DNA from 4 places in the Bacillus sp. PK6-025 genome. Region 2 is predicted to be linked to each of the others. Evidence: predicted binding sites of a transcription regulator. Region 2 holds the regulator's gene; each other region holds the start of a gene.
What was found. Region 2 encodes Rex, which represses fermentation and respiration genes when NADH is low (regulators of the CRP and FNR family bind a similar motif). Its sites were predicted from a motif close to TTGTGAAATATTTCACAA; they were not measured.

Region 1 (7,879 bases), 1.6 Mb from region 2:
CGGAATCTCTTTCTGCAGCTGCCAATATCTTTGTCGGACAAACTGAGGCGCCGCTTGTGATTAAGCCGTTTATCGCAAACTTAACAAAGTCGGAGCTGTTTGCCGTTATGACAGGCGGACTCGCATCAGTGGCCGGTTCTGTTTTGTTCGGTTACGCCCTTCTTGGGGTTCCTCTCGAATATTTGCTTGCAGCGAGCTTTATGGCTGCACCTGCGGGCTTGATTATGGCAAAAATGCTTATTCCCGAAACTGAAAAATCGAAAATTGAAGAAAAAGATATTCAAATGGCTGAAGATGAAGACGCAGCAAATGTCATCGATGCCGCTGCAAAAGGGGCATCAACAGGTCTTTCTCTTGCTTTGAATGTCGGCGCGATGCTGCTTGCATTTGTTGCTTTGATTGCCGTTTTAAACGGAATTCTTGGAGGAATCGGCGGATGGTTCGGTTTTAAAGACCTTTCGCTTGAATTCATTCTCGGCTATGTATTTGCACCTCTCGCCTTTGTCATCGGCGTCCCTTGGGATGAAGCAGTTCAGGCCGGAAGCTTTATCGGTCAAAAGCTCGTGCTGAATGAATTTGTCGCTTATTCCAATTTTGCTCCGATGTTTGATCAGCTTTCCGTCAAAACCGCTTCGATTATCAGCTTTGCGCTGTGCGGTTTCGCAAACCTGTCTTCTGTGGCGATTTTGCTCGGAGGATTGGGAGGAATGGCGCCGAACCGCCGTTCCGATATCGCCCGTCTCGGCTTGAAAGCCGTTGCTGCCGGAACATTGGCCAACCTTACAAGCGCGGCGATCGCCGGTATGTTTATCGGATAACATGATAAAAGCTCCCTGCATATGAACGCAGGGAGCTTTTATGTATGAAAAACGGGGGATAGCCATATTGTATCCATCCCTTTCAGCTTTTATACTAGAAGAAAGTAAAAAAATGTGGAGGCGGCTATGAATTCTTTTCGTTTTACTAAAATGCACGGCTTAGGAAACAGCTATATATACGTCAATCAGTTTGAAGAACATCTCCCTGAGGAGCTGTTGTCAGATTTGGCCGTCAAAGTGTCTTCCGTTTACACCGGAATCGGTTCAGACGGAATGATACTCATCTGTCCTTCAGATCAAGCGCCGGTTAAAATGAGGATTTTCAACAGCGACGGATCTGAAGGCAAAAACTGCGGAAACGGTTTGCGCTGCGTTGCAAAATACGCTTATGAACATAAACTGGTGAAGGAAACATCCTTTTTAATTGAAACTCTTTCAGGCTTGGTAAAGGCTGAGATTGAAGTGAAGGAAGGAAAAGTTGTATCGGCTACAGTCGATATGGGTGAACCGCGCCTTCTCAAATCAGATATGCCAATGCTCGGTGAACAGGGGTCGGAGACGATCAATGAAAAGATGATATTCGGCGGCCGGGAAATGAAAGGTACCGCTGTATCCATGGGCAATCCCCACATCGTCTTTTATTTAGACGATATTGAAAAAGCGCCGCTTACGTCGATGGGACCGCTCATTGAAAAAGATGAAAGGTTTCCGGAAGGGGTTAACGTAGAATTTGTTGAAGTCGAAAACGACAAAGAACTCCATTTCCGTGTATGGGAAAGGGGTTCAGGAATTACCCAGGCATGCGGAACGGGCGCCTGCGCAGCCGCAGTGAGTTCGATACTCAACGGCTATTCCAAACGGGACACGGATATTACCGTCCATCTCGCCGGCGGCGATCTGATCATTAATTGGAAAAATGACGGACGCGTCATGATGACAGGACCCGCTGAAACGGTATGTGAAGGCGAGTTTTTTATATCATGAGTCGGTCCGTTTGAGAAATCGGACGTGCGACTTTATAATAAAGTACACATGAGCTTTTAGGAGGTGTGATGTTATGAGCGAAAAAACAGTTACGGTCACGGAAGCGGCTGCTCTTCATATCAAGGATATGATGAAAGAGCATGAAGAGGAGAACGCATTCTTGAGAATCGGAGTAAAAGGCGGCGGATGCAGCGGCCTGTCATACGGCATGGGTTTTGAACACGAAAAAAACGAAGACGACAATGAATTCGTCCAGCATGGAATCACAGTGCTTGTAGATCAAGAAAGCCTGGATATTATGAACGGTACGGTCATTGATTTTAAACAATCGATGATGGGCGGAGGCTTCACCATCGATAATCCAAACGCCATCGCTTCATGCGGCTGCGGATCATCATTCAGAACCGCAGTGAATGCAGGGAAGCCTGAAGAGTGCTGACATATTGGCATCAGGTCAACGATATGGAATGAGAAAAACGCCTTTCATTGCGATGCATCATCGTGACGAAAAGGCGTTTTATTATGATCTGGGGGGAAAGAAATGAAACTCGTATCAACACTCGGCTTGTCAAAAGCGGACGTTACCGCGTTTTTTCATAAGCATTGGGGAAGTCCGGACATGGTCAATTCACACGGAACATTCCGCTGCGATGAATTGGAAGGATTCGCTGTGACAGATGAAAAAGGCGATATAAAAGGTCTGATTACGTACTTCATCGCCGGAAACGAATGTGAAGTCGTCTCCTTGGACAGTATTGCCGAAAACAAAGGGATCGGCTCACTCCTTTTAAACGAAGTGGAACGTGCTGCAAAGCGAAAACAGTGTCAATCGATTAAACTGATCACGACGAACGATAATATGCGGGCGTTTATGTTTTATCAAAAGAGAGGCTATACAATGGCCGAGCTGTATGTAAACGCAGTTGAAGAAGCAAGAAAAGTAAAGCCTGTAATTCCCTTTGCCGCTGATAACGGCATTCCGATTCGGGATGAGATTCTTTTGGTAAAAGATTTAACATAATCTGTTTTCCGCTTCGCTCGGGAAATGCCGGAAGGAAGCAATGCAGCCACCCCGCTCAAGTGCTGAGCAAGGTTTTTGCAACGGGGCTTCCGGAACAATCGTGTTTATTTCTGGTTAAAGATTCGGTTGAGATTGCTCGTGTTGTTGGTGATTGAGGTGATATAGCGGCTTCCGCTTACCATTTCCTTGTTGCACAGAGGGCATAGAGGGCGATCGCTACTCGTGAAATTTTTTCTCATCCATCCGTTGCAGTCCTCAGCGGTACATTCCCACGTACTGATATCTTCCTTTGGCAAAGGCTCTTGATTGCGATTGTTGTAGTAAGACATATCGTCACTTCCTAACAAGGGTTTTTTGGAGTTCATTTAAGAATATTTTGTGAATCTTAAGACATTCTATTCGTCAATTTGTTATTCTATACTGGACAGGTTTATTTAGGGTCCAAGCCCAGTAAAGAAAAGGGGTTCAACCATGGAAAAAATCAACTGCAGAAGCTGCGGCGGGCTTACGCCTTACGATTCAAAAGTCTGTGAAGCATGCGGCTGCGAAAAACCGCTTCCAAAAGCACAGAAAATTACGGACCGGATTGTCTTGACTGCGGCGGGAGTGGTCGGTATCTTAACGATTGTGCTGATTTTGGGAACGATCTTCTCATATTTGAATATCATATAATGAAAAGGAGCCGGTGTCAGGCTCCTTTTCATTTTTATTTGTTTTCAAACATGCTTGTAGAGTGCAGCGGCTGCACGCGCGCTTTAGGATCCATGTAAGCTTTTGCATTGTTGACAGCGGTCGGTGCTTCTCCAAATCCGCTGGCAATCAGCTTGACTTTTCCTTCGTATGTGCAGATGTCGCCGGCTGCATAGAATCCCTCGATGTTCGTTTCCATTGTGGACTTGACGACGATCGAATTTTTCTCGATTTCAAGCCCCCAGTTTTTGATTGGTCCGAGAGATGAAACAAAGCCGAAGTTGACGATCACATCGTCGACATCGATGATTTCTTTTCTCTCGCCTTTCACTTCCTCGATGACGATCTGTTCAATCCGCTCGGCGCCGATCAGTTCGGTCGGAACAAACGGTGTCAGCACATTGACTTTTGAATTGTGCAGGTTTTCGACGCTGTGTTCATGTGCGCGGAATTTATCGCGGCGATGAATAATTGACACCTCTTTAGCGATCGGTTCCAGCATGAGCGCCCAGTCGACGGCGGAGTCGCCGCCGCCCAACACCGCAACGCGTTTGCCCGCAAATTGATTCAGATCATCTATAAAGTAATGAAGGTTTGCATTCTCGTATTGAGCCGCAGATTCAAGCTCGAGCTTTCTCGGCTGGAATGCTCCGTTTCCGGCAGTAATAATCACCGTTTTAGAATAGTGGATTTCTTTGTTGGTGACGAGCTTGAAAATGCCGTCTGCTTGTTTTTCAACGCTTTCGACAGCTTGTTCCAGACAAACGGTCTGATCAAATTTCGCCATTTGCTCTTTTAAATTGTCGACCAGCTCCTGAGCGCGGATTTTAGGGAACCCGGCTACATCGTATATGTATTTTTCGGGATACAAAGCGGACAGCTGACCGCCTAGCTGCGGCAGGCTTTCGATAATTTTGACGCTCGCTTGCCGCATTCCGCCGTAAAATGCGGTAAACAAGCCGACAGGGCCGCCCCCGATAATTGTAATGTCATATACTTTTGAGTCTTCACGCATGAAAATAATGCCCCCTAAATGAAAATTGTTCTTAATTATATCATATCACATAAAATAAATACGAGCGCGTCTGTTTTTTTAAGATCGGAAAATATTACCGTCTGATCTAAAGTCTGCCGCCCGAGCATATTTAACCTTGAAAAAGCAAAAGCGAGCGGCTATGATGTAGTTGTGAACATTTTGTTAAAGATTCGTGAATATTTTTCGACGCACAGCCGAAAAACATTCCGTTGTTCGGCAAATTAAAGTGAAGGGTTTCACAAACTTTTTTTCATAAAAAGCCTGAAGCCGGCAGAAGATAACCCAAAGGCTATTTTTAATCCGGCTTAGCAGTAAAATACAGAAAAGGTGGATGTGATTCCGTTGAATAAGCCAAAAGTAGTAGTATTAGGTGCAGGTTATGGTGGATTAATGACCGTTACGAGACTTGTTAAAAAAATCGGCGTCAATGAAGCGGATGTTACGCTTGTCAACAAGCACAATTATCATTATGAGACAACCTGGATGCACGAAGCGAGCGCAGGTACGCTTCATCATGACAGATGCCGCTATCAGATTAAAGACGTCATCAATACATCCCGTGTCAATTTCGTTCAGGATACGGTAAAGAAAATCGATAAAGAAGGAAAGAAAGTCGTCCTTGAAACCGGCGAGCTTAGTTACGACTATCTTGTCGTAGCGCTGGGGGCCGTCCCTGAAACTTTCGGAATTTCTGGATTGAAAGAGTATGCTTTCTCCATTTCAAACATCAACTCGTCCCGGCAGCTTCGCGAGCACATTGAATATCAGTTTGCGACGTATAACACAGAAGCCGAGAAGCGCCCGGAACGCCTGACGATCGTTGTCGGAGGAGCGGGTTTTACCGGCATTGAATTTTTGGGCGAATTGGGCAACCGCATTCCTGAGCTGTGCCGCGAATACGATATCGACCGCCAGCAGGTTCGTTTAATATGCGTGGAAGCCGCGCCGTCCGTTCTCCCGGGCTTTGATCCGGAGCTTGTCGATTATGCGGTCAACTACCTTGAAGGAAAAGGCGTTGAATTCAAAATCGGCACGGCGGTGAAAGAATGCACGCCTGACGGAATCATCTGTGGAAAAGACGATCAGACCGAAGAAATCAAAGCAGGCACTGTCGTATGGGCCGCAGGTGTCCGCGGCAACCCGATCATAGAAGAATCAGGCTTTGAAAACATGCGCGGCCGTGTGAAGGTAAAGCCTGATCTGCGCGTTGAAGGCCATGATGATATATTTGTTATCGGAGACTGCTCGCTGATCATAAATGAAGAAACCGAAAGGCCTTATCCGCCGACTGCGCAGATTTCCATGCAGCAGGGCGAAACGTGCGCAAACAATTTGGCCGCACTGATTCACGGCAAAGAAACGGAAACGTTCTCATTCGATAATAAAGGCTCTGTCGCTTCTCTCGGCGAACATGATGCAATCGGCGTCGCATTCGGGAGAAAGATGACGGGAACGACGGCGTCCATGATGAAAAAAATCATCGACAACCGCTCGCTGTTCCTGATCGGCGGGCCGGGACTTGTTCTGAAAAAAGGAAAGTTTAAATTTTTCTAAGCGGAATCGAAGCCTGCAGCGGAAGCTGCGGGCTTTTTATTCGGGGTTTAAAAACTTCAAAAACGAAAGAAAAAGGAAGAAAGCTTAGCTTTTAAGCGCTTACATCAAATGATCTGTTATATTTTCTGACTTTATTATTGACAATGTTCATGATATATTATCAGAAAATTAAGAAAAAGGTGAGTAACTAATGAAGACGACATCAACCCATCGCCTTGAATCAACCTGTCCATTTTGTTCGGGAAAAGGCTATTTTCAGCTTCTGCTCGGTGGTTCGGAAACGTGCAACAACTGCAAGGGAACGGGAAAAGACCGCTGATCGCCGCTTTCCAATGATTGACTCAAGTTCCTTCCCCAATGTACACTAAAAGAGGTGAATTGGGGGTGGAGGCTTTGATTAGTTTACCAGTTGTCATCATTTCAGTTGTCTTATTTTTCGTCCTGTTTTTCGGCATCGGTTTTCTGCTGAATATGCTGCTCAGGATGTCATGGATCATGGCTGTCATTTATCCAATTGTATGCCTTTTCATTGTGAATAAAGAAAAGCTGATTCGCTATGTAGAGGCGCCGGGAGAGGCATTTTCCGGCCTTTTTGACAGAGTGGCTTCATTGGCAGCTGCCGATATCATCATTTTAGCCAGCGGAATGGCCGGAGCCCTGTTGTCGGGTGTTACGATTAAAGCGTTGCGAAAAAGGGGATATCAAATGTTTTAAGCCTTCTTCTTCAAGGGAGAGGGTTTTTTGAATTTAATTTTTTCACTTTTCTTAAAATTTTTCCGCCATCTGAATATTTCTGTTTCCGCTTGGAAACAACTAGATGGTGAGAGGAGTGGAAGATTTGAGAAAAGTGATGACAATGTTCCGGCGTTTCTTGATGACAGTTTTGTTTGTCTTTGCTTTTATGACGACCTTCTTTGCCGTTTCAGGCGTGGAAGCACAGGACATATCCAGCTGGGCGAAAGAACGCGATCTGTCCTTGAAACAGCTGATGCTCACCTTTAAATCACTTCCGAAAGAAAAAGCGGAAAAAACGTCTCTGTCTGCCGCAGAACAAATTAAAAACAAACCGAAATCGCTTGAAGATGCCTTTGACTGGACCAAGTATCCGAAGCAAAAAGTCACCGCGACCGGATATACAGCAGGGGCGGAATCGACGGGAAAACAGCCTCATCATCCAGATTACGGGATTACATATTCGGGAGTCAAAGTTAAAAGAGATTTATATTCAACCGTTGCTGCCGACCCGTCGGTCTTTCCGATCGGCACGATATTGTTCATACCGGACTACGGCTATGGCGTTGTTGCGGACACCGGATCAGCCATCAAAGGGAACCGGCTTGATTTGTACTATGAGACGGTTGAAGATGTTTATAAAGAGTGGGGCAAAAAAACACTTGATGTTTATGTCATTAAAAAAGGAAACGGCACCATTACCGAAGAGGATCTCCTGAAACTGAATGAAAATAAATCGATGCAAGTATTCAGACAAAAATATAAAATGGCGAAAGAATAAGAAAAAACGTTTAAGACCTGTGCGTCTTAAACGTTTTTTTGCTCTACATCAATAAGTAATCGAGAAGCAGCGTCAGGGCAATGCCGGTCAAACCGCCGAAAAAAACTTCAATCGGCTGATGGCCGAGCAGTTCCTTCAGCTTCTTCTGTTTTTCTTCCTGATGGCTTTTAGGGAAATCCTTCGCTTCGTTGACAAAGCGGTTGAAATCGCGGACAAGCCGGTTGATCACTGTTGCTTGTTCTCCGGCATGTCTTCTCACTCCG
Region 2 (7,879 bases):
TTCACCCATTCGCCTGTTGCAGCGTTGTAGCCTACACCAATAGCTTCGCCTTTCAGGCGCTCAACGATGACAGATCCTTCAAGACCCGCATTGTGCGCGATTTGACGGATTGGTTCTTCAAGAGCGCGAAGAACGATGTTGATACCAGTCAGTTCGTCGCCTTCAGCTTCAAGGGCAGCTACTTTATTGTAAACATTGACAAGAGCTGTACCACCGCCGGATACGATTCCTTCTTCTACCGCAGCGCGAGTAGAGTTCAGGGCGTCTTCGATGCGAAGCTTGCGTTCTTTCAATTCTGTTTCAGTCGCAGCGCCGACTTTGATGACAGCTACGCCGCCTGCAAGCTTAGCTAGGCGCTCTTGTAATTTTTCTTTATCGAACTCAGAAGTTGTTTCTTCAACTTGAGCGCGGATTTGGTTGACGCGTGCCGCGATTTGCTCTGTATCTCCCGCACCTTCAACGATTGTTGTGTTTTCTTTTGTCACAACAACTTTAGAAGCGCGTCCCAATTGGTTGATTTGAGTTGATTTAAGGTCAAGACCTAAATCTTCTGTGATCACTTCGGCACCTGTCAGGATCGAGATGTCTTCGAGCATCGCTTTGCGGCGGTCTCCGAATCCAGGCGCTTTAACAGCCACTGCGTTGAATGTTCCGCGAAGCTTGTTGACAACCAATGTTGCAAGAGCTTCACCTTCAACGTCTTCAGCAATCAGAAGCAACGGTTTGCCTTGCTGAACAACTTGCTCAAGCACCGGCAGGATTTCTTGAATGTTTGTGATTTTTTTGTCTGTTACTAAGATGTACGGGTTCTCAAGAACCGCTTCCATCTTATCGGAATCTGTCACCATGTAAGGAGACGCATATCCGCGGTCAAACTGCATACCTTCAACCACTTCAAGCTCTGTTGTGAATCCTTTTGATTCTTCGATCGTGATGACACCGTCGTTGCCGACGCGCTCCATCGCTTCAGCGATCAGGCTTCCGACTTCTTCGTCAGCAGCGGAGATTGAAGCAACTTGTGCGATTGATTCTTTGCCTTCGATTGGTTTGGAGATTTCTTTCAGGCTTTCAACCGCTACAGCCACAGCCTGCTCGATACCTTTGCGCACGCCTACAGGGTTAGCGCCGGCAGTTACGTTTTTAAGACCTTCGCGAATCATCGCTTGAGCTAGAACTGTCGCTGTTGTTGTACCGTCACCGGCAACATCGTTTGTTTTGCTCGCAACTTCAGCAACAAGCTTTGCGCCCATGTTTTCGAACGCGTCTTCAAGCTCGATTTCTTTCGCGATGGTAACACCGTCGTTTGTGATTAATGGAGAACCGAATTTTTTCTCAAGAACGACGTTGCGTCCTTTAGGTCCCAAAGTTACCTTTACAGCATCCGCCAATGCATCTACACCGCGCAGCATTGAACGGCGGGCTTCTTCGCTAAACTTAATATCTTTTGCCATGTTATTCGAACCTCCTATATAATTGTCTCGTTTTTATTTATGACTTAGCCGATAACAGCTAAAATGTCGCTTTCACGCAAGATTAAGTAGTCAGTACCTTCATATTTCACTTCGGTACCTGCATATTTTGAGAAGATGATGCGGTCGCCTGTTTTAACTTCTAATGCAACGCGCTCTCCGCTCTCTAACACACGGCCTGAACCGGCTGCAACCACTTTACCCTCTTGTGGTTTTTCTTTTGCGGAGTCAGGAAGTACGATTCCGCTGGCAGTTTTTTCTTCAGACTCAACGAGCTCAATGACAACGCGATCACCTAATGGCTTTAACAATGAAACAACCTCCTCAATATTTTCATATGTAATTTTAGCACTCGCACTCGGTGAGTGCTAACACAATTCTTATAATAAAGAATCTCCCAGGCAATTTCAAGTGATAAGGTCAAATTTTTTTGCGCTTACATTTCTCCGCATGTCCTTATCATCCTATAATTTAAAAAGAGTGTGTTACAATAAACATAGTCTGAATTAGATTTTTAGAAAAGGAGTACATAAAGCTTGAGAAAACAATACTGGTTTATTATATTGGCATACGTTCTCATGCAATTGTCGGCCGCTGTCGGCTTGCCTCTTCTTTACTTTTTGGGAGTGGGCAAAGGACAGCCAAAGGCTGAAGCCCAGCTTACATTGACAGGCGTCTGGTCTGTCATCGCGTTTACCCTCTGTCTCGTTATCGTGCTGCTGATTTTGCGGACGGTGCCGAAGACGACGCTTCGCAACCGCCCGAAAGCATCGGTTGGAGCGTCAATCGGATGGGCGGTTGCCGGCGTTTTTCTCGCTTTGTTTTCGCAGTCAATTGCCGCTTCGATCGAAATGTACTTGTTCGGGGTCAACCCGGAATCGGAAAATACGCAGCGGATCATGGAAATCATCACCGCATTGCCGCTGATGGTGTTTGTCTCTTCTGTATTCGGACCGATTCTTGAAGAAATCATTTTCAGAAAGATCATTTTCGGTGCAATCTATGAGAAAACGAATTTTTTCATTGCCGCTTTGTTCAGTTCGGTGCTCTTCTCGGTCGTCCATTTGGATTTCAGCCATCTGCTCATTTATACAGCAATGGGATTCACATTCTCCTTTTTATATGTCAGAACCAACCGGATTATCGTGCCTATTTTCGCCCATGTCGCCATGAATACGCTCGTCGTCTTACTGCAGACATTCCGGGAGCCTATTGAAGAATATTTGAAACACGTCGAGAAAATGCAAATGATTATTGGAGGATTTCTATGATGAGAAGCCCTAAATTCTGGGGAGCGATTTATTTATTAACGGGTGTGCTGTTTACATATCTGGCGGCAACCTCGCCCGGAAGCATGTGGTCTTTTTACACGATCCTGCTGATGCTTTTCGCAGCCTATAATATCAGCATTTCCTTTAAAATGTTCGCCCTGGCCGGCAAGATGAAACGAAAAGATCAATAGCCTTTTTTGTGAAGGAAAAGAGCCATTCTGAAAAAGAATGGCTCTTATTTAGTATGGTCGTTCAAAAACGCTTGATTTTCCTCTTGAATCATTGTTTTTTGCGCCTGCCTGTAGGATATTCTTGAAATCACGATACTGATTTCATAAAGAATGAGCAATGGCACTGAGACCATTAAATGCGACAAAAGCTCAGGCGGTGTAATGAGGGCCGCGATGACGAACAACACAAAATATGCGTATTTTCTGATTTTCGCCAAAAACATCGGCGTCACGAGGCCGAGCCTTGTGATAAACATGATGACCACAGGCATCTGAAACAATAAGCCAAAAGGAAGCGTCAACTGAAGCAGAAACTGAAAATATTCGTGTATTCCGATGACCTGGTTGACATTCAGATCATCTGAGACTCTCGTCATAAAGTCCACGACAAACGGAAATAAAATAAAGTAAGAAAAGGCAATGCCGCCTAAAAAAAGAATAATCGATATCGGAATATAGCTGAGCGTCACTTTTCGTTCTTTTTCATACAGCCCCGGGCTAATGAAAGCCCACAGCTGGTATAAAACAAGCGGCGAAGTCAAGACGGCGCCGATGATGAAAGCGAACTGCACGTACACAAATAAAGGATCGGTCAGCTTGAACGCGTTGAGCGTCAGCAGCTTCGCTTCATCCGTCTGCTGCAGATAGATAATCAGCGGCTTTGCCAATAAAAAGCCTGCCACAACAAATAAAACAAAAAAGAAAAAAGTGATCACAAGCCGTCTGCGTAGTTCTGTGATATGTTCTATCAGCGACATTTCTCTTTCCTTCATAAATGTCATCCTATCCTACTGATCTTCTTTCTTTTTATCGGAATCGTCGTCAGCCAAACCTTTTGTCGCATTCTTAAACTCCCTCAGCGTGTTTCCCGCTGCTCTTCCCAGCTCGGGAAGTTTTTTCGGGCCGAATATCAGAAGCGCCACCACGACAATTAAAATAAAGCTTCCAGGACCGATTGGCATAAAGCCTGCCCCCTTTCCTTTATTTTTCGTTTTCCGTTTTACTTTTCCTGCATTGAATAATGTTTCATGAAATACACCAGCGACTGAAGTTCAACCGCCAAATCTATATGATGAATGCGAATGTGTTCCGGCACATTCAAGCGGGCCGGCGTGAAATTAAGAATGCCTTTAATGCCAAGCTCCACCAGCCTGTCTGTAATCGACTGTGCGGCTTGAGCCGGTACCGTCAAAATGGCGACGGGGATATCATCCGTCATATGCTCTTCAAGTCTATTCAGATCATAGACGGGAACACCGCCGACCTCGGTTCCGATTTTTTCCTCATTGATGTCAAACGCCATGGCGATTTTTGTATTATTATTTTTGATAAAATTGTAATGGAGAAAGGCTGTCCCCAAATTCCCCACGCCAATGAGCGTTACGTTCGTCATTTCATCCTGATCAAGCGTCTTTCTGAAAAAGGACAGCAAATAATTGACATTGTAGCCGTATCCTTTTTTTCCGAGCGCGCCGAAGTACGAGAAGTCCCTGCGGATGGTCGCAGAATCGACTTTGACGGCATCGCTCAGCTCAGCGGAAGATACACGCTGTTTTCCGGATGCATGAAGGTTTTTTAAAAAACGATAATATAATGGCAACCGTTTCGCTGTCGCTTGCGGAATTTTTGAATGATCCATGTTCATAAACTAATCCTCCATGTCTACATCAGCTTTTTCCCTTTTATAGTCACCGTTTTTCCCGCCTGTCTTTTCGAGAAGAAAGGTCGGTCCTATCACCATTCCCTTATCCGCCGCTTTGCACATGTCATATACGGTCAGCGCACATACGGAGGCCGAAGTTAACGCTTCCATTTCCACACCTGTGCTCCCTTTGGTCTTCACTTTAGATTGAATATGCAGGATGCTCTTCTGTTCTTTCTCCTCCCAGCGAAAGGCGATGTCGACTCCTTTCAGAGCGATCGGATGGCACATCGGGATGATGGCGGATGTCTGTTTTGCGGCCATGATTCCGGCCACTTGCGCCACCGACAATACATCGCCTTTTCCGATTTCCCGGTTTTTGATTTTTTCATGTACTGTTCGATTCATAGACACGCTTGAAACAGCCGCAGCTGTGCGTACTGAAGCTTCCTTTTCGCTTATATCAACCATCTTGGCTCTGCCTTGTTCATTAAAATGTGTAAACTCATTCATGTTCTGAACTCTCCTTATAACGATCATACACTATTTTTTTCATTCTGTCTTTTTCTTTGGCTAAAATCTTCCAGACTTCACTTAATGTTTGCTGACTGCGCAGTGATAGGCTACACTTAAAATAGCAGACAAGAGGTGAAAGATCATGATGATTTTACAAGTGAACCAACTTTCAAAATCGTTTGGAGCCGATACGATTTTAACGAATATAAAACTCGAAGTCAGATCTCGGGACCGGATTGCGATCGTCGGACGCAACGGCGCCGGAAAATCGACTCTTCTAAAGATTATCGCAGGAAAACTTTCATATGAAAAGGGGGACATCATCAAGCCGAAAGATTTGACGATGGGCTACCTTGACCAGCATTCCGGCCTCGATTCCAAGCTGACGCTCAAAGAGGAATTGCTGTCGGTATTTGATTTTCTGAAAAAAATGGAACAAGAAATGCGCGCGATCGAGGAAAAGATGGCGCAGGCCGGACCGGACATGCTTGAATCATTGATGAAGACGTATGACAGGCTTCAGCAGGAGTTCAAGGACAAAGGCGGCTACCAATATGAGGCAGAGGTCAGATCCGTCATGCACGGGCTCGGCTTTGCGGGATTTGACGACTCCGTCCGCGTCCAGGACTTAAGCGGAGGTCAAAAAACAAGGCTTGCCCTCGGAAAAATGCTTTTGACAAAACCCGACCTCCTCATTTTGGACGAACCGACAAACCACTTGGATATCGATACCCTGACATGGCTTGAACAATATTTGCAAAATTACAGCGGAGCGATTTTAATCGTTTCCCATGACAGGTACTTTCTTGACAAAGTGGTTACCCAAGTTTACGAGATCAGCCGGTCCCAAAGCAAAAAATATACCGGGAACTACAGCTCTTATCTCCAATTAAAAGCCGAACAGCTGGAAAAGGAAACAAAGCTTTATGAAAAGCAGCAGGACGAAATCACCAAGCTGCAGGAGTTCGTCGACCGGAATCTGGCTAGAGCTTCGACGACGAAACGGGCGCAGAGCAGACGAAAGCAGCTTGAACGGATGGAGATCATGGACAAACCGCTCGGAGATGAAAAGTCGGCGTCTTTCCGCTTTGAAATTACAAGGCAAAGCGGAAACGATGTACTGCGGGTGGAAGGCTTGACAGTAAGCTATCAGGAGCAGCCCCCGCTTCTCCGTTCATTGAACTTTCACATCACCCGCGGGGAAAGCGTTGCACTGGTCGGACCGAACGGAATCGGCAAGTCAACCCTTTTAAAAGCATTGATTCAAAAGCTGCAGCCGGTATCGGGAACAATCGCGACAGGCTCCCATGTCTCAATCGGCTACTATGACCAGGAACAGGCTGAATTGACGTCGTCAAAACGCGTGCTTGACGAGCTTTGGGACGATTATCCGGAAATGAATGAAAAGGATATCCGGACCTGCCTCGGCAACTTCCTGTTTTCGGGAGAAGACGTATTAAAACCTATACACGCGTTAAGCGGCGGCGAAAAAGCAAGGCTTGCCCTCGCCAAGCTGATGCTCCAAAAAGCGAACTTCCTTATTCTTGATGAGCCGACAAACCATCTCGACCTGGACAGCAAGGAAGTCTTGGAGAACGCTTTGATCGATTACCCGGGAACGATATTATTTGTGTCCCATGACCGCTATTTTATCAACCGGATCGCGACAAAAGTACTGGAGCTTTCCCGCGACAAAGCAGAAGAATATTTAGGCGACTACGATTATTACACAGAAAAAAAAGCGCAGCAGCTTGAACTGAAAGAACTAGAAAAACAGACGGAAGAGCATCAGAAAAACGCTTCCGAAAAACCTGGCGCAAAAAAGAGCTATGAGGAAGAAAAAGAGCTGAAAAGAAAAGAACGCCAGCGGCAGCGAAGGATTGAAGAAATCGAAACAAGAATTACGGACATTGAAGAACAGATCGAAAAAAATGAGGAGCTCCTGTGTGACCCCGCCGTCTTCCAAGACCATGAGAAGGTCCAGGAAATCCACTCTGAAAATGAACGGCTGAATGAGGAGCTTGAACAACTGTTAACAGAATGGGAAACACTCTCTACAAATGAATAAAGGATGAACCGCTCCAAGCCGGAGCGGTTTTTTTGTCCACAATTAAAATCCTTTATTTAAAAGAAAGAAAGCGATTTACCCACAATATCCACAAAAAACATAATATTTATACACATTATTAACAGGTAAAAAAGGTCTGTAAATTAAGGTTTTTAACATTATACACAAGACTGTGGATATATGTTAATAACCTGTTAATAACTATTCCCGGGCAAAAAAACCTCACAGAGCGTGAGGTTTTAATAAGACGTCAGATCTAAGCCAGGCTGACCGTTCATATCATATTTTCCTCTGATTCCTTTTTCAAAAGCAACCGTACCTGCGGCGGCAATCATCGCGGCATTGTCCGTACACAGCGAAAGCGGCGGGATCAAAAGCTCAATCTCCGGATGGCTGCTGAACGTTTTTTCAATCGCCGCTCTCAACCCTTTGTTTGCAGCAACTCCTCCGGCAAGCAGCACCTGTTTGACGCCATAAGCTTTCGCAGCGCGTTCCGTTTTTGTGACAAGGACATCAATGACGCTTTCCTGAAAGCTGGCTGACAAATCTTCCGGAGCTATCGTTTCACCTTTTTGTGAAGCGTTGTGAAGCGTGTTGATGACTGCAGATTTCAATCCGCTGAAGCTGAAATGATAAGAGCCTTCTTCAAGCCATGCGCGCGGTAGCGGCACATTTGCCTCGCC
Region 3 (7,879 bases), 720 kb from region 2:
ATTTGATCATATGGAAAGCGTTTGTCGGCCATGATGTGAAGTCCCATTTATATGGGTTATAACATAAAAAAGCGCCATACTGCCGTTTAAGCAGCATAGCGCCTTTCGTGTTAGTTCCGGATCAAATAATCAAACGCCCCTAATGCGGCATTTGCCCCCGATCCCATTGAAATAATGATTTGGTTATATGGTCCGTCTGTGCAGTCGCCGGCAGCGAATAGGCCAGGGATGGTTGTTTCGCCGCGTTTGTCGACTGCGATTTCGCCGATGCGGTTGCGTTCGACGGTTTTAGGGAGCCATTCCGTGTTCGGCACAAGACCGATTTGGACGAAGACGCCTTGGAGCTCGACGTGTTTTTCTTCTCCTGTTTCACGGTCAACGTAAGTGATGCCGTTTACGTTTTCATCACCCGTGATTTCTTTTGTTTGGGCGTTTTTCACGACAGTCACGTTAGGGAGACTGTAGAGACGTTTTTGCAGAACTTCGTCTGCTTTCAGCTCCGGTGCGAACTCAAGAACAGTCACGTGGTTGACGATACCTGCAAGGTCAATCGCTGCTTCGATACCGGAGTTCCCGCCGCCGATGACGGCGACGTCTTTGCCTTCAAACAACGGTCCGTCACAGTGAGGGCAGTATGCGACACCTTTGTTTTTGAACTCTTGTTCGCCAGGTACGCCGATATTGCGCCAGCGTGCGCCAGTTGACAGAATGACGGTTTTGCTTTTCAGAACAGCGCCGTTTTCGAGTTCAAGATGGAAAAGATCTTTTTTCTCGAGACCTTTTGCGCGTTGCAGGTTCATGACGTCGATCTCGTAATCCTTCACGTGTTCTTCAAGGCTTGCCGCAAGCTTCGGCCCTTCGGTGCGCTTCACGCTGATGAAGTTCTCGATGCTCATCGTGTCAAGGACTTGGCCGCCGAAGCGTTCGGCAACGATTCCTGTGCGGATGCCTTTGCGCGCCGCATAGATTGCTGCGCTTGCACCGGCAGGTCCGCCTCCGACAACGAGTACATCGAACGGATCTTTATCAGAAAGCTCAGATGCATCTGTGCCGCTGCCCATTTTCGCAAGAATTTCTTCAAGCGTCATTCGGCCGCTTCCAAAGGATTCGCCGTTCAAGTATACGGTCGGCACAGCCATAATGTTTTTGCTTTCGACTTCTGACTTGTATGCCGCACCATCGATCATCGTGTGCGTGATGTTCGGGTTGAGCACGCTCATCATGTTCAATGCCTGCACAACGTCCGGGCAGTTGTGGCATGTGAGGCTGATATAAGATTCGAAGCGGTATTCGCCGCTGATGTTCTTGATTTGATCGATGATTTTTTGATCGACTTTCGGCGGTCGGCCGCTTACTTGCAAGAGTGCCAGCACCAAAGATGTGAATTCGTGACCGAGCGGAACTCCGGCGAATGTGACGCCTGTTTCTTCTCCGGCACGATTGACGCTGAAGCTTGGCGTTCTGTCGAGCTGCGCCTTTTCAACAGTGATTTTTGATGACATGGAAGCCAGCTCTTCTACAAGAGCCAGCATATCCTTAGAGACACTGTCATCGCCTGTACTGACTTTAAGGACGATGTCATTTTCAATCATCTGCATGTATTGGTTTAATTGTGCTTTGATATTTGCTTCAAGTACCAATTGAATGCACTCCTTAGATTTTGCCTACTAGGTCAAGGCTTGGTGTCAGTGTTTCAGAACCTTCTTCCCATTTAGCCGGGCAAACTTCGCCTGGGTTTTGGCGGACGTATTGAGCCGCTTTTACTTTGTTGATCAGGGTGCTTGCATCACGGCCGATACCGCCTGCGTTAATTTCAACAGCTTGGATCACACCGTCCGGATCGATGATGAATGTTCCGCGGTCAGCAAGACCTTCTTCTTCGTTCAGCACTTCAAAGTTGCGGGAGATCGTTTGAGACGGGTCGCCGATCATCGCGTAAGTGATTTTGCCGATTTTCTCAGAGCTATCATGCCATCCTTTATGTACGAAGTGAGTGTCTGTAGAAACAGAGTATACTTCGACACCAAGTTCTTTTAGGGCAGCATATTCGTTTTGAAGGTCTTCAAGCTCAGTCGGGCAAACAAATGAGAAATCTGCTGGATAGAAGCAGAAAATGCTCCATTGGCCTTTTAGATCTTCGTGTGTAACATCGATAAACTCACCGTTTTTGTAAGCTTTCGCTGCGAATGGTTGTACTTCTTTTCCGATTAGAGACATAATATCGTCCTCCTGAATGTAGTTTAAGAGAAATAAAAATTGTAAACTTTATTTCTCTGTAATTATTATAATTATATACAAATTATCAAGTAATAAATATTTTTTGTCAAGGGGAAAGCCCGTTAATTTTTTGTTAAGTATTTCAGCTAAAGAAAAGAGTTGGAGTTTCGTAACTTTCATATAGTATGATTGGCACAAATGGTAGAGTAGTGAGAATGAAGAGTCCTAATTGAAAACGAAAAGCCGTCGGAATGACGGCTTCTTTGGCTAAACTCCTTTATATGCGGAACGGTAAATCTCAGCAAGCTCCGAAACGAGCGGCAGCTTCGGATTGGCTGTCGTACACTGATCTTCAAAGGCGCGTTCGGCCATGAGATCCACTTTGCTTTCGAATGCGGCAGCATCCACGCCGTTTTGTTTAATGCTCATCGGAATTTTAAGCTCTTTGGCGAGCGAGATAATCTCCTGGATCAGGCTTTCAACGCCTTCTGCAGTTGTTTTTGCAGGCAGGCCGAGCGTTCTGGCAATCTCCGCGTAGCGCTGATCGGCTATGAAGTGGCTGTATTTAGGAAATGCCGTGAACTTTTTCGGCTTTTCTGCATTATAGCGGATCACGTGCGGCAGAAGGATGGCGTTTGCCCGTCCATGAGCGATGTGAAACTCCGCGCCAAGCTTATGGGCTAAGCTGTGGTTGATGCCAAGGAAGGCATTGGAAAACGCCATTCCGGCAATCGTTGATGCATTATGCACTTTTTCGCGGGCCAGCTCGTCGCTGCCGTTTTTGTATGCTCTAGGCAGGTATTCGAAGATCAGCTGGATGGCCTTCATGGCCAAGCCGTCTGTATAGTCGTTAGCCATGCACGATACGTATGATTCAATTGCGTGTGTTAATACGTCCATTCCTGTGTCAGCCGTAATATGTTTCGGCACGGTCATGACAAATTGCGGGTCAATGATCGCGACGTCCGGCGTTAATTCATAGTCGGCCAGCGGATACTTCGTATTCGTTTCTTTGTCTGTAATGACAGAGAATGACGTGACTTCAGAGCCTGTGCCTGATGTCGTCGGGATCGCGACGAATTTTGCTTTTTCGCCCAGTTTCGGGTATTTGACAATGCGCTTGCGGATGTCCAGGAATTTTTGCTTTAATCCAAAGAATTCAGCATCCGGGTGCTCATAGAACAACCACATTCCTTTTGCGGCATCCATTGCAGAACCTCCGCCGAGGGCGATGATGACATCCGGCTGGAATTTGGCCATCATGTCGACGCCGTTCATCACCGTTTCGATTGAAGGATCAGGCTCGACATCAGAAAAAATTTCACAATGAACGTAATCCGGGCGCCTTCTTAAGTAGTGTAGGACGCGGTCTACATATCCGAGTTTCACCATCCCCGGATCAGTCACAATCAACGCTTTTGAGATGTCAGGCATTTTCGCTAAATATTGGGTTGCGTGTTTTTCAAAATAGATTTTTGGAGGAACTTTAAACCACTGCATATTGACATTCCTTTTCGCCACTTTTTTCGTGTTGATTAAATGAACAGCTCCAACGTTTGACGAGACGGAGTTTCCGCCATATGTGCCGCATCCGAGTGTTAAAGAAGGCATATAGGCGTTGTAAATGTCGCCGATCGCCCCTTGTGACGACGGTGCATTGACGATGATCCGCCCGGCTTTCATCCGTAATCCGAATTCTTTAACGGCTTCTTGATCGTTCGTATGAATTACCGCCGAGTGGCCGGTTCCACCGAACGCGAGCATGTCTTCGGCGCGTTTTAATCCCTCTTGAATTCCGCTGACTTTGTAGCACGCTAAAACAGGGCTCAGTTTTTCCCTGGAAAGCGGGTAATCCGGACCTACGCCTTCTAATTCGGCGATGAGGATTTTTGTATCTTGAGGCACTTTGACACCGGCCATTTCAGCGATTTTGAATGCCGGCATGCCGACGATATCAGCGTTTACCGCGCAAGTATTTTCATTGATGACCAATTTCTCGACCTTTGATTTTTCGGTTTCATTTAAGAAATAGCAGTTGTTTCTTGTCATTTCGACTTTGACGTCTGAGTAGATGTCTTTGTCTATGATGACGGCCTGCTCTGATGCGCAAATCATGCCGTTGTCAAATGTTTTGGATAAGATCAGATCATTGACGGCTTGCTTCAGGTTGGCAGACTTCTCGATGTAGCACGGAACGTTTCCAGGTCCGACACCAAGGGCCGGTTTTCCGGAGCTGTACGCTGATTTCACCATGCCGGCGCCCCCTGTTGCGAGGATCAGGGAAACGTTCGGGTGGGTCATTAAGGCTTGAGTTGCATTCAGCGAAGGCGTTTCAATCCATTGGATACAGTTGTCTGGTGCTCCTGCTTTGACGGCTGCGTTCCGAAGGATTCTCGCCGCTTCGCGGCTGCATTTTTGGGCCGATGGATGGAAAGCAAACACGATAGGGTTTCTTGTTTTGATCGCTATCAGGGACTTGAACATTGTAGTGGAAGTAGGGTTGGTCACCGGCGTCACCCCGGCGATGACACCGACAGGCTCCGCGATTTCAATGACTCCGTCGTGTTCGTTTTCATTGATGATGCCCACTGTTTTATCGTATTTGATATGATGGTAGACATACTCTGTGGCAAACATGTTTTTAATGATTTTATCTTCATAAACGCCGCGCTTCGTTTCTTCGACGGCAAGTTTGGCGAGAGGCATGTGCTGATCAAGGCCGGCAAGCGCCATCTGTTTGACGATCTCATCAATCTGCTCCTGATCAAAGCTGCGGAATTCTTCCAATGCCTTTAGGCCTTTTTCGACTAGCTGATCAACCATGGTTGAGGCATTTTGCTTTTGTTTCATTTCCTTTTCTTCGATTGCCATTGTAAACCCTCCAGTGAATGAATAGGAATTTGATTACAACAGGATGTTCAGGGATGAATGATGCGGACATTGTTTGTGAAACATTTCACAAGTGGAGTTAAAAAATTTTATCCCTGAAGCGGATATCTGGTTTATTTTGGTATCAGTCCTCCTTTTCTGTGGCTGAATTTATCATATCACGAATTTGAAGTATGAGTTTGTGAAATGTTGAACAAAGTATGAAATCAACAGAAACTAAGAAAATCCTGTTTAATGGTGCATTTTTCATCTCTTACATAAATAGATTTCCTTTACTTTCCTTTCTAACCCCCGATAATATAAATATATGGAAAACGTGGCTAGTAGGCATCGAAGGAGTTGGTTAAATTGGCAATGACAATACCCGAATCAATACGAAGTTCAGCAACAGTGGGAGAACGGATTTTGTTTCGTACATTGAAAAACTATTTGCCTGATGATTATATTGTGTACTATGAACCTGAAATTCAAGGTGTCTGTCCTGATTTTGTTATTATAGGGCCGGATATGGGCTTGCTTGTGCTTGAAGTAAAGGATTATACGAAAAATTCGTTTTATAGGTTCACAAAAGATGACTGGCAGATTCGAAATGCGAGCGGCGACATGTGCAGTGTGAAGAATCCGTTAAGACAAGCAAGAGAGTATGCTTTTAAAATAGCTGATGTACTCCAAAAGGATAAGAGTTTAATTCAAACGGAGGGTAAGTATCAATTTAAACTGAAATTTCCTTATGGATATGGCGTTGTATTTACCAGATTAAATGAAATTCAATTGTTGGAAAAGCAAGTTTATCAAATAATAGATCCAGAGTTTATCTTGACTCGAGATCAAATTGATCCTGATCATGTAAACTTTTCAGAAGAATTGTTGATAGAAAAGCTGTTTCAAATGTTTCATGTGCAATTTCAAATGAAAACCTCTCTTACATATGAAGACATTAATACTATTCGATATTATCTTTTTCCGGAAGTGCGCATTGGAGCGGAGTTTGAACAATCTGTTCCATACCGTGACCAGCTTCTTTTATCGTTGCGGGACATTAAAACGATGGACTTGCATCAAGAGAATATGGCAAAGCAGATTGGTGATCAACACCGTATAATTCGCGGTGTAGCAGGAAGCGGAAAAACCTTAATTCTCGCAAGTCGTGCAAAGATACTGGCAAAAAACCACCCTGATTGGAAGATATTAATCCTCTGTTACAATATTTCATTAGCATCGAATATTACTCAAATGGTTCGTTCAATGTTTGCAGAACCGGATCATTTATTTGACTTTCAATATACTGAAGAAGGAAAAGCTGTTGAGTCTCGAGTTCCTGAAAGTATCCAAATTCGTAACTTTCACCAGTGGCTTAAGCAAGATCTAAAAATAAAAACGAATGAGTTTATGATTGATCAATATATTGAACAGCTGGAAAAAGGCGAGGCAATATCTCCGAAGTATGATGCCATTCTGATCGATGAAGGTCAGGATTTTGAAGGAAATTGGCTTCATTTGATCAGCCTGTGCCTGAGTCCGGAAACGAAATCCTTACTTTTGGTGGAAGACCGTGCACAATCTATTTACGGCAGGAAAAGGAGCTATATAAAAGATACAGGACTTGATTTTAGAGGAAGGTCAAAAATTCTAAACATCAATTACAGAAATACATCGCAAATTGTTTCCTTTGCTTGGGATTTTTATGAGAAGCATTCGGTTTTACAAGACAAAGTCAAACTAGGGCAGACAGAGAGCGTTGAGATTATTTCGCCAAAAAGTACAAAACGTAAGGGGCCTGAACCGGCATTGTTGAAATTTGATACGATTAACAAAGAAATGCAGGTCATTGCAAAACAAATTATGAATCTTCATGAAGAAAAGAAAGTGCCTTACTCGGAAATCGCCATTCTTTATCGAGTGAAACGGACGAATAAATTTAATGTTGTAAAAACTGTACAAAAAGCGCTCAAAGCGCAAAATATTCCTTTTAATTGGATAGCGGAAAATGAAGAAACGAAGCGCAGTTTTAACCCTGAGGAAGAGACAGTCAAAATCTGTACGATTGACAGCAGTAAAGGACTTGATTTTCAGGCTGTGTTTTTGGTCAAAGCTGATCTCATGCCGTTTCCACTTGAAGAAGATCAAGAACGGGAAGTATCACTCATGTATATCGGCATGACGCGTGCAAAGGAATTCCTGTATATTTCATATTCGGGGGCTTCGGAATATACAAATTATTTTGATGAACTGAAAGAGGAACAACACGATGAACAGGTATTACTGAAGTGAAAAATCGGGCTGTCGAGATATTCTCGACAGCCTCATTTATTTGACTGAAAACAACTATAGGGCTCCTTGTTTTCACTTATACCAGTCCGTATGAAACACGCCTTCCATATCCGTCCGCTCATACGTGTGAGCGCCGAAATAATCGCGCTGCGCCTGCAGCAGGTTTGCGTTTGAGTGGCCCGTCCGGTAGCCGTCGTAATAGGAGAGGGCGGTGCTCAGGCACGGGAATGAGATGCCTGAGCTGATGCCTTCGCAGACGACCTTTCGCAAGCCGGACTGGTATTCTTTTAGTTTTTCAGCGAAGTCAGGTGCGACCAGCAGGTTGGACAGGTCCGGCTGTTTGTCGAAAGCTTCGCTGATGAGATTTAAAAATTGTGCGCGGATGATGCAGCCGCCGCGGAAGATGAGGGCGATGTCCTTTAACGGCAGGTTCCATCCGTTCAGGTCAGACGTCATTTTATATTGAGCGAAGCCTTGGGCATAGGCGCAGACTTTCCCCATG
Region 4 (7,879 bases), 1.4 Mb from region 2:
CGAAATCGACTGTGAAAACTGCCCGCTCGACATCTGCAATATCGACTGAAAAAACGAAAACAAACAAGGACATGAAGCACAGTGTCCTTGTTTGTTACGTTTGCAGCAGAAAAACGATCAACACGGCCATAAAGAAACAGGCATTCACCAGCTCTGAGATTCCGATTGTCTTAATCGACAGTTTCCTTCCATGTAAAAACCACGCTCTGAAACTGCTCGGCACTACACCAAGCACGGCCCATCCTGCCCCCGCGGCCAGCGAGATGAACGGCAGGAATACGTGGTATCCCCATGAATAAAGTTTAAACCGATTGTTTTTCTTTTCGCGGATCATCGACTTGACATAAAAGGCGCTCCCTGTGAAAAACAAAACGGACTGGATAAAAACAAACAATGCTTCACCATCAAGCTTCCCCGCTCCCATCCAGAAGCTTGCAAGCCCGCCCGCGCTGAAAACAAGGATTGCAGCAATATCATTTAAAAGCGCCCTGTCGTTGTTTCTTTTCGCATAATAAAGATTGATGAGAAAGAGCGGAAACAGCGGCAGCCCGAGAAAAACGAGCCGCGGCTCCAGCCAGACCGAAATAAGCAGGAAAACGATGGCCGGAATGCCGTAGATGAGAACCCATTTTTGATAGTAAACGATATTTTTCTTCTTCACCATCATCGTAGCCGGAAATGCCGCTAGATATAGAAACAGCCATCCGCAGAACAGCGGAATATGCTTTACATCCGCGCCCCCGGCGAACATGCCGAGAACAAACGGGATGACAAGCATCGCCCAGGCGCCGTGCTGCTTCGGTATGAACACTTTCATCACGCATCCTCCCTTCTTTTCTATTACATTATAAAAGTTTCGTCTTTTTTACACAGTGACATTTTGCATACAGGCGTGTGAAATAAATCACTGCGCCCTCCAGCCCGGCGCTTTATACTAAATGCTAATATATAGAAGGAGGATATACCATGGACCGGTTTGACTACTTATTGTTTCTGAAAAATCTTCCTATGTTTCTCGGGGTACCCCTTCCGATCATCAAAAGGCTGCTGAAAAACGGGAAGGTGATCGATATCCAGCCATCTCAGCATTCGCGATCGTTCCTTCATTCGCAATCCGTCTATTTTGTTTTAAAAGGGGAAGTTCATTTTTCTGACAGAAGACTTCCAGAAGAATCCCGAACGATCGCCGAGTGGGAAAAAGGCGATGTTTTCCCTATTGATCAAAAAGGCGAACCTTTCGTATCTCCGTTTATTTCAGTCAACACTGCCGCAGAAACCGCCGTACTTGAAATTCCATTTCATACTTTCAAAAAAATGATGACTTATAACCGCCAATTACAGACGAACTTTCTCATGCTGCTTCAGCAGAATTTGTATTTTTCCTACCAGCTTTTTTTGCGTTACCTCAACTCCTCCGCAGAAGACGACGCGTGAGAAGGGCCTCCCCCTTCTTTCCCTTCCTTTTCTAAATGTGATCTACTTAACTTTTTTTCTTTTTCATTTCCGCTACGATACACATGAATGCAAACGAAAGGACAGATGAAAGATGATACATTGCGATTTCGACAAGTCTCCGTTTATCGTCATTTGGGAGCTGACAAGAGCGTGCGAGCTCAAGTGCCTTCATTGCCGGGCATCGGCTCAAAATAAACGCGATCCGCGGGAGCTCACCCTGAAAGAGGGAAAAGATTTAATTGATCAAATTCATGCGATGGACAATCCCCTCCTCGTGCTGACAGGGGGTGACCCTTTAATGAGAGACGACGTATTCGCCATTATTGAGTATGCCGTCCAAAAAGGGGTTCGCGTCTCCATGACCCCGAGTGCTACGCCGAATGTTACAAGAGAAGCGATTCAATCAGCAAAAGAAATCGGCTTATCCCGATGGGCGTTCAGCTTGGACGGCCCAACCCGAGAGATTCATGATCATTTTCGAGGAACGGACGGTTCCTTTGACCTGACCATGAAGGCCATACGCTACATTCATGAATGCCATCTGCCTCTGCAGATTAATACCGTTATATCCGCTTATAACATCGATTACCTGGATGAAATGGCAAAGCTGATCGAAGAATTGAACTGTGTATTATGGAGTGTATTTTTTCTCGTCCCGACAGGCCGCGCGAAGCGGGAAGATATGATTTCGCCGGTGGACCATGAAAAAGTCTTTCTTTGGCTCAGCCGTTTGGCAAAAGAAGCGCCTTTTGACATCAAAACGACAGCAGCCCAGCACTACCGACGGGTCGTTATTCAACAAAAAATGCGGGAAGCGAAAGACCCCAACATGAAAATCCGCTATGAACACGCATTGCAGAAAGGGAAAATGGATGCGATCGGCGGATTGGGCCGGGCTCCGAAAGGTGTGAACGATGGCAACGGCTTTATGTTTATCTCCCATATCGGCGATGTATATCCAAGCGGACTCCTGCCGTTTAAAGCCGGAAACATCCGCGAACAGCCGCTGGCTGAGATTTATCGCGAATCACCGATCTTTAAGGATTTGCGAAATCCGGACGGATTTAAAGGAAAATGCGGCGTCTGTGAATTCCGCCATGTGTGCGGCGGTTCGCGCTCACGTGCCTATGCTCTGACAGGCGATTATCTGGAAAGCGACCCGAGCTGTATTTATATTCCGAAGGCTTTGCGCTGAAAAATGTGATGTACGTCACATTTTTTTCAGCATACTTGTATTACGGTATAGATGAGAATGATCATCACTATCAAAGGATGTGATCCCTCTGCATAATAAAAAAATTGATTTGAACGATTCCGTATACGAACTTTGCACATTGCATCCTGAACTAAAAGCCGTGATGAAGGAAGCCGGGTTTAAAAACATAACGAAGCCCGGCATGCTGGAAACAGCCGGGCGTATCGTGACGATTCCGAAAGGCGCACGAATGATGCAAATCGAATGGCCGCATGTCTTAGACATATTGAAAGCGCACGGATTTGACCCCGTTTGGAAAGGAGAAAAACAATGAGCGAAATGATTAACAACCGGGAAACGCAGCAAGGTCTGCCAGAGGAAAAAAAGCAGCTTCTGAAAGAAATCATCATCGACCTTCATAAAGGAAAACCGCTTGCCGACGTCAAAAAACGGTTTGAAAAGGCGTTCGGTTCAGTCAATGCTGAAGAAATCGCTCAGCTGGAACAGGCGTTAATGAAGGAAGAAGGCATTACCCCCGAAGAAATTCAAGAGCTTTGTTCCGTTCACGCCGCTGTGTTTAAAGGATCGATTGAAGACATTCACCGCGCTGACGCCGATAAGCAGCCAGGCCATCCCGTTCATACTTTTATGAAAGAAAATAAAGAAATCGACCTCCTTTTGAACTTTAAAATGCAGCTTCATTTGGAACGTTTTGAAAAAGAAGATCACCGCGACAACATTCTCAAGCTGCTCACAGACTTAAACTTGCTCGCCGATGTCGACAAACATTACAGCAGAAAAGAAAATCTTCTCTTCCCCTATTTAGAAAAGTATGGAATTACTGGGCCCAGCCAAGTGATGTGGGCTGTCGATGATTTTATCCGCAAGAGCATCAAAGAAGTGAAGCGTTTGTTGGAAGAGTATACGCCGGACAAAAAAGATGAAGTCATCCGCGAGCTAACGTTTATCATTCAAGAAGGCACGGAAATGATTTATAAAGAAGAAAATATCCTCTTGCCGATGGCGCTCAGAACGCTGACAGAAGACGAATGGCTGAAAATCGCGGCTGAAAGCGACGAGATAGGATATTGCCTGACTGCTCCGGAAACGGTGTGGAAGCCTGAACGCCATCAGCTCAAAACAACAGAAGAGGCGGCTGACGGATATGTCAGGCTCTCTACTGGTATTCTGTCCGTGGCCCAGCTTGAGCACATGATGAACCATCTTCCGGTCGATATCACCTTCATCGATGAAAACGATGTGGTCCGCTATTTTTCACACGGAAAGGAACGGATTTTCGCAAGGACAAAAGCCGTAATCGGCCGGACCGTCCAAAACTGCCATCCGCCGGCAAGCGTCCATATCGTCAACAAACTTCTTGACGACTTTAAATCAGGCAAAAAAGACGTTGAAGACTTTTGGATCAAATTTAAAGACAAATACGTGTTCATCCGCTATTTTGCCGTACGCGATGAAAACGGCCGCTATATCGGAACTTTGGAATTCACCCAGAACATCGCCCCGATTCAAGAGATTACCGGGGAAAAGAGAATTTTGAACACGAGCGATTGACCCATTCGACAGCCCGCTTCCATGCAGGCTGTTTTTTTGTCCTCCCTCTCCCCTCCTGAAAATGTGACAAATTTGTGAAAACCCGAAACCATGTGACAAATTTAACAAGGTCCAGCGCCTCCTCCATATATAGTGAGGGTAGCATCACTGACTCAGAAGGAGTGAACCAGCAATGAAAAAAAAGAAACAGAGTCCCATTTTCAGGAGATTAAATTATTTCTCTCCTATTGAACGCCATTCCAATCAACACAGCCAAACCACTTATGAAGACCGGAATTGGGAAGATGTATACAGAAATAGATGGCAGCATGATAAAGTGGTTCGCTCTACCCACGGGGTGAACTGTACAGGCTCCTGCAGCTGGAATATCTACGTCAAAAACGGAATCGTCACATGGGAAGGGCAGCGACTCGATTACCCTTCGACTGGCCCTGATATGCCGGACTTTGAACCGCGCGGCTGTCCGAGGGGAGCGAGCTTTTCCTGGTATATATACAGCCCGCTCCGCGTGAAATATCCGTATGTACGCGGTGTGCTGATCCAGATGTGGCGCGAGGCGCTAAACAGCAGCAAAAATCCGCTGGAAGCATGGAAATCAATTATCGAAAACCCTGAAAAAGCAAAGGCCTATAAACAGGCGCGCGGAAAAGGCGGATTTGTCCGCGCCGAATGGAGCGAAGTCCTGAAGCTGATTTCGGCTTCCCTTCTGTACACCATTGCCAAATACGGTCCTGACCGAAATGTCGGCTTCTCGCCGATTCCAGCCATGTCGATGCTCAGCCACGCAGCAGGGTCACGCTTTATGTCCCTGATCGGCGGGCCGATGCTGAGCTTCTATGACTGGTATGCCGACCTCCCTCCTGCTTCACCGCAAATTTGGGGAGATCAAACCGACGTTCCGGAAAGCAGCGACTGGTACAATTCAGGCTACATCATGACATGGGGTTCTAATGTGCCGCTTACCAGAACGCCTGACGCTCACTTTTTAGCCGAAGCCCGCTATAAAGGGGCAAAAGTGATTTCGATCAGCCCGGACTTTGCCGAGTCCTCAAAGTTTTCCGATGATTGGCTGAGCATCAGACAAGGCACGGACGGCGCACTGGCCATGGCGATGGGCCACGTCATTCTCCAAGACTTTTATGTCAACCAGAAAACGGAGCGTTTTATTGATTATGCAAAACAATATACCGATTTCCCGTTTTTGGTGACTTTGAAAGAGGAAAACGGAACGTTCACAGCAGGCCGCTTCCTCCATGCTAAAGATATCGGGCGTGCGACAGAACATGATGAGTGGAAGCCTGCCGTTTGGGATGAAGACACAGATGGATTTGCGATTCCGCAGGGCACGATGGGCTCCCGCTGGGACGGCCAAGGAAAATGGAATCTGCGCATGGTTGATGAGGATTCAGAAAAACCGATCACACCTCGGCTTTCCATGCTTGGACACGAAGATATGATCGGCACGGTCAACATTCCTTACTTCTCACATGACGGCAATAAAGTGCTTGAAAGACCGCTTCCGATCAAAAAAATGATTCTGGACGGAGAGGAAGTTTTTGTTTCTACCGTTTTCGACCTGACGCTCGCCAACTATGGCGTCAACCGCGGAATTGACGGACAGACGCCGGCATCATTTGATGATCCTGAACCGTTTACACCGGCTTGGCAAGAGCCGATTACCGGCATTAAAAGTGAAATGGTGATCAAGATCGCGAGGGAATTCGCGCAAAATGCGATTGACACAGAGGGCCGTTCAATGATCATTGTCGGCGCCGGTATTAACCATTGGTTCAATTCAGACACCATTTACAGAGCTGTGCTGAATCTTGTGCTTCTCGTCGGAGCTCAAGGGGTTAACGGAGGCGGCTGGGCCCACTATGTCGGCCAGGAAAAACTCCGGCCGGCCGAAGGATGGCAGACGATCGCGACGGCCAAAGACTGGGGAGGCCCTGCCAAACTACAAAACGGAACATCATTTTTCTACTTCGCTACCGACCAGTGGCGCTATGAAGATCAGGAAATCAGCGGGCTTGCTTCCCCTATCGCAAAAACATCGCGCTACAAGCACCACGCCGATTACAATGTGCTGGCGGCAAGACTCGGATGGCTTCCTTCGTATCCGACGTTTGAGAAAAACGGTATTGATCTGTATAAAGAAGCAGAAAAAGCAGGCGCTGAGAACGCTCAGCAAGTCGGAAGCTATATCGCCAGACAGCTTGAGGAGAAAAAGCTCAAGTTTTCAATTGAAGATCCTGACAATGAAAAGAACTTCCCGAGAAATCTATTTGTCTGGAGAGCCAACTTAATCTCGAGCTCCGGCAAAGGTCATGAATATTTTCTGAAGCACTTGCTCGGCACGACTAACGGACTGATGAACGATGATCAGGACAGCGTCCGTCCCGAAGAAATCACATGGCGTGACAAAGCGCCTGAAGGCAAACTCGACTTACTGGTCAATCTCGATTTCCGGATGGCGGGAACAGCCCTTTATTCAGACATCGTGCTCCCTGCGGCCACCTGGTACGAAAAACACGATCTCAGCAGCACGGATATGCATCCGTTCATCCACCCGTTTAACCCGGCAATCAGCGCGCCGTGGGAAGCAAAGTCTGATTGGGATATTTTCAAAGCATTGGCAAAAGCGGTTTCCAATCTGGCTGAAGAAATGGACATGGAACCTGTAAAAGAGGCTGTTGCGACTCCTCTTCTCCATGACACTCCACAGGAAATGGCGCAGCCGCTCGGGAAAATCAAAGATTGGAGCAAAGGCGACTGCCCTGCCGTTCCCGGCAAAACAATGCCGCAAATTCATGTTGTGGAACGGGATTACAAGCAGATTTTCAATAAGATGACATCGCTTGGGCCGAATGTTGTCAAACAGCCGTTTGGTACGAAAGGTATGAACTGGTCTGTTGAAGCGGAATATGATTCCCTCAAAAAAACGATCGGCGTCGTAAAAGACGACACGATCGCCAAAGGCTGTCCTGACATCAGTGATGCAAGACAGGCTGCGGAAGCGGTATTGACCCTCTCTTCCACTTCAAACGGGAAAGTAGCCGTTAAAGCGTGGGAATCGCTTGAAAAAATAACGAATCTTGAGTTGAAAGACTTAGCTGAAGAACGGGAAGAGGAATGCTTTACATTTGAGCAAATTTCGGCTCAGCCGAAAACGGTGATCACCTCCCCTGCTTTCAGCGGTTCTGAAAAAGGCGGACGGCGCTATTCGCCGTTTACAACGAACGTTGAAAAACTGATTCCGTGGAGAACGCTGACCGGCAGACAGTCTTTTTACCTTGATCATGAAATGATGACGGAATTCGGCGAGAACATGGCGACATTCAAGCCGATCCTGATCCACCGCCCTTTCTTGAACAAGCGTCCGGATCAGGAAGGAAAAGAAATCGTTTTAAACTATTTAACGCCGCATAATAAATGGTCGGTTCACAGCATGTATTTTGATTCCCTGCCGATGCTTACCCTTTTCAGAGGCGGGCCGACAGTCTGGATGAATAAAGACGATGCGGAAGAAACCGACATTCAGGACAACGACTGGATCGAATGCTTCAACCGAAACGGAGTCGTCGTCGCACGGGCCGTGACATCACACCGGATTCCAAAAGGAATGGCCTTTATGCACCATGCCCAAGACCGGCATAT

Region 1: the regulator Rex is predicted to act here: its motif matches at 4,774-4,791, upstream of yumC (ferredoxin--NADP reductase 2).
Region 3: the regulator Rex is predicted to act here: its motif matches at 5,162-5,179, upstream of adhE (bifunctional acetaldehyde-CoA/alcohol dehydrogenase).
Region 4: the regulator Rex is predicted to act here: its motif matches at 4,313-4,330, upstream of M1D67_RS10840 (nitrate reductase subunit alpha).

The regions. Positions count from the first base shown of each region.
Region 1 is NZ_CP096509.1:3,424,123-3,432,001, reverse strand. Features, by position in the region: gene M1D67_RS17640 (NupC/NupG family nucleoside CNT transporter) at 1-818, shown strand, start outside; gene dapF (diaminopimelate epimerase) at 945-1,802, shown strand; gene M1D67_RS17630 (HesB/IscA family protein) at 1,876-2,241, shown strand; gene M1D67_RS17625 (GNAT family N-acetyltransferase) at 2,344-2,823, shown strand; gene M1D67_RS17620 (cold-shock protein) at 2,928-3,152, opposite strand; gene M1D67_RS17615 (hypothetical protein) at 3,295-3,495, shown strand; gene yumC (ferredoxin--NADP reductase 2) at 3,530-4,528, opposite strand; gene M1D67_RS17605 (NAD(P)/FAD-dependent oxidoreductase) at 4,886-6,103, shown strand; gene M1D67_RS17600 (YuiA family protein) at 6,294-6,422, shown strand; gene M1D67_RS17595 (YuiB family protein) at 6,497-6,817, shown strand; gene M1D67_RS17590 (3D domain-containing protein) at 6,951-7,616, shown strand; gene M1D67_RS17585 (divergent PAP2 family protein) at 7,660-7,879, opposite strand, start outside.
Region 2 is NZ_CP096509.1:641,609-649,487, reverse strand. Features, by position in the region: gene groL (chaperonin GroEL) at 1-1,451, opposite strand, end outside; gene groES (co-chaperone GroES) at 1,496-1,780, opposite strand; gene M1D67_RS03280 (CPBP family intramembrane glutamic endopeptidase) at 2,006-2,740, shown strand; gene M1D67_RS03275 (YdiK family protein) at 2,740-2,931, shown strand; gene tatC (twin-arginine translocase subunit TatC) at 2,976-3,752, opposite strand; gene M1D67_RS03265 (twin-arginine translocase TatA/TatE family subunit) at 3,759-3,932, opposite strand; gene M1D67_RS03260 (redox-sensing transcriptional repressor Rex) at 3,971-4,615, opposite strand; gene moaC (cyclic pyranopterin monophosphate synthase MoaC) at 4,619-5,125, opposite strand; gene M1D67_RS03250 (ABC-F family ATP-binding cassette domain-containing protein) at 5,271-7,196, shown strand; gene tsaD (tRNA (adenosine(37)-N6)-threonylcarbamoyltransferase complex transferase subunit TsaD) at 7,436-7,879, opposite strand, start outside.
Region 3 is NZ_CP096509.1:4,302,881-4,310,759, reverse strand. Features, by position in the region: gene M1D67_RS21940 (hypothetical protein) at 1-62, shown strand, start outside; gene ahpF (alkyl hydroperoxide reductase subunit F) at 111-1,640, opposite strand; gene ahpC (alkyl hydroperoxide reductase subunit C) at 1,654-2,217, opposite strand; gene adhE (bifunctional acetaldehyde-CoA/alcohol dehydrogenase) at 2,485-5,088, opposite strand; gene M1D67_RS21920 (3'-5' exonuclease) at 5,455-7,377, shown strand; gene gnd (decarboxylating NADP(+)-dependent phosphogluconate dehydrogenase) at 7,450-7,879, opposite strand, start outside.
Region 4 is NZ_CP096509.1:2,067,520-2,075,398, reverse strand. Features, by position in the region: gene M1D67_RS10870 (Crp/Fnr family transcriptional regulator) at 1-49, shown strand, start outside; gene M1D67_RS10865 (YwiC-like family protein) at 95-817, opposite strand; gene M1D67_RS10860 (cyclic nucleotide-binding domain-containing protein) at 967-1,434, shown strand; gene M1D67_RS10855 (TIGR04053 family radical SAM/SPASM domain-containing protein) at 1,547-2,650, shown strand; gene M1D67_RS10850 (DUF1858 domain-containing protein) at 2,760-2,984, shown strand; gene M1D67_RS10845 (DUF438 domain-containing protein) at 2,981-4,222, shown strand; gene M1D67_RS10840 (nitrate reductase subunit alpha) at 4,395-7,879, shown strand, end outside.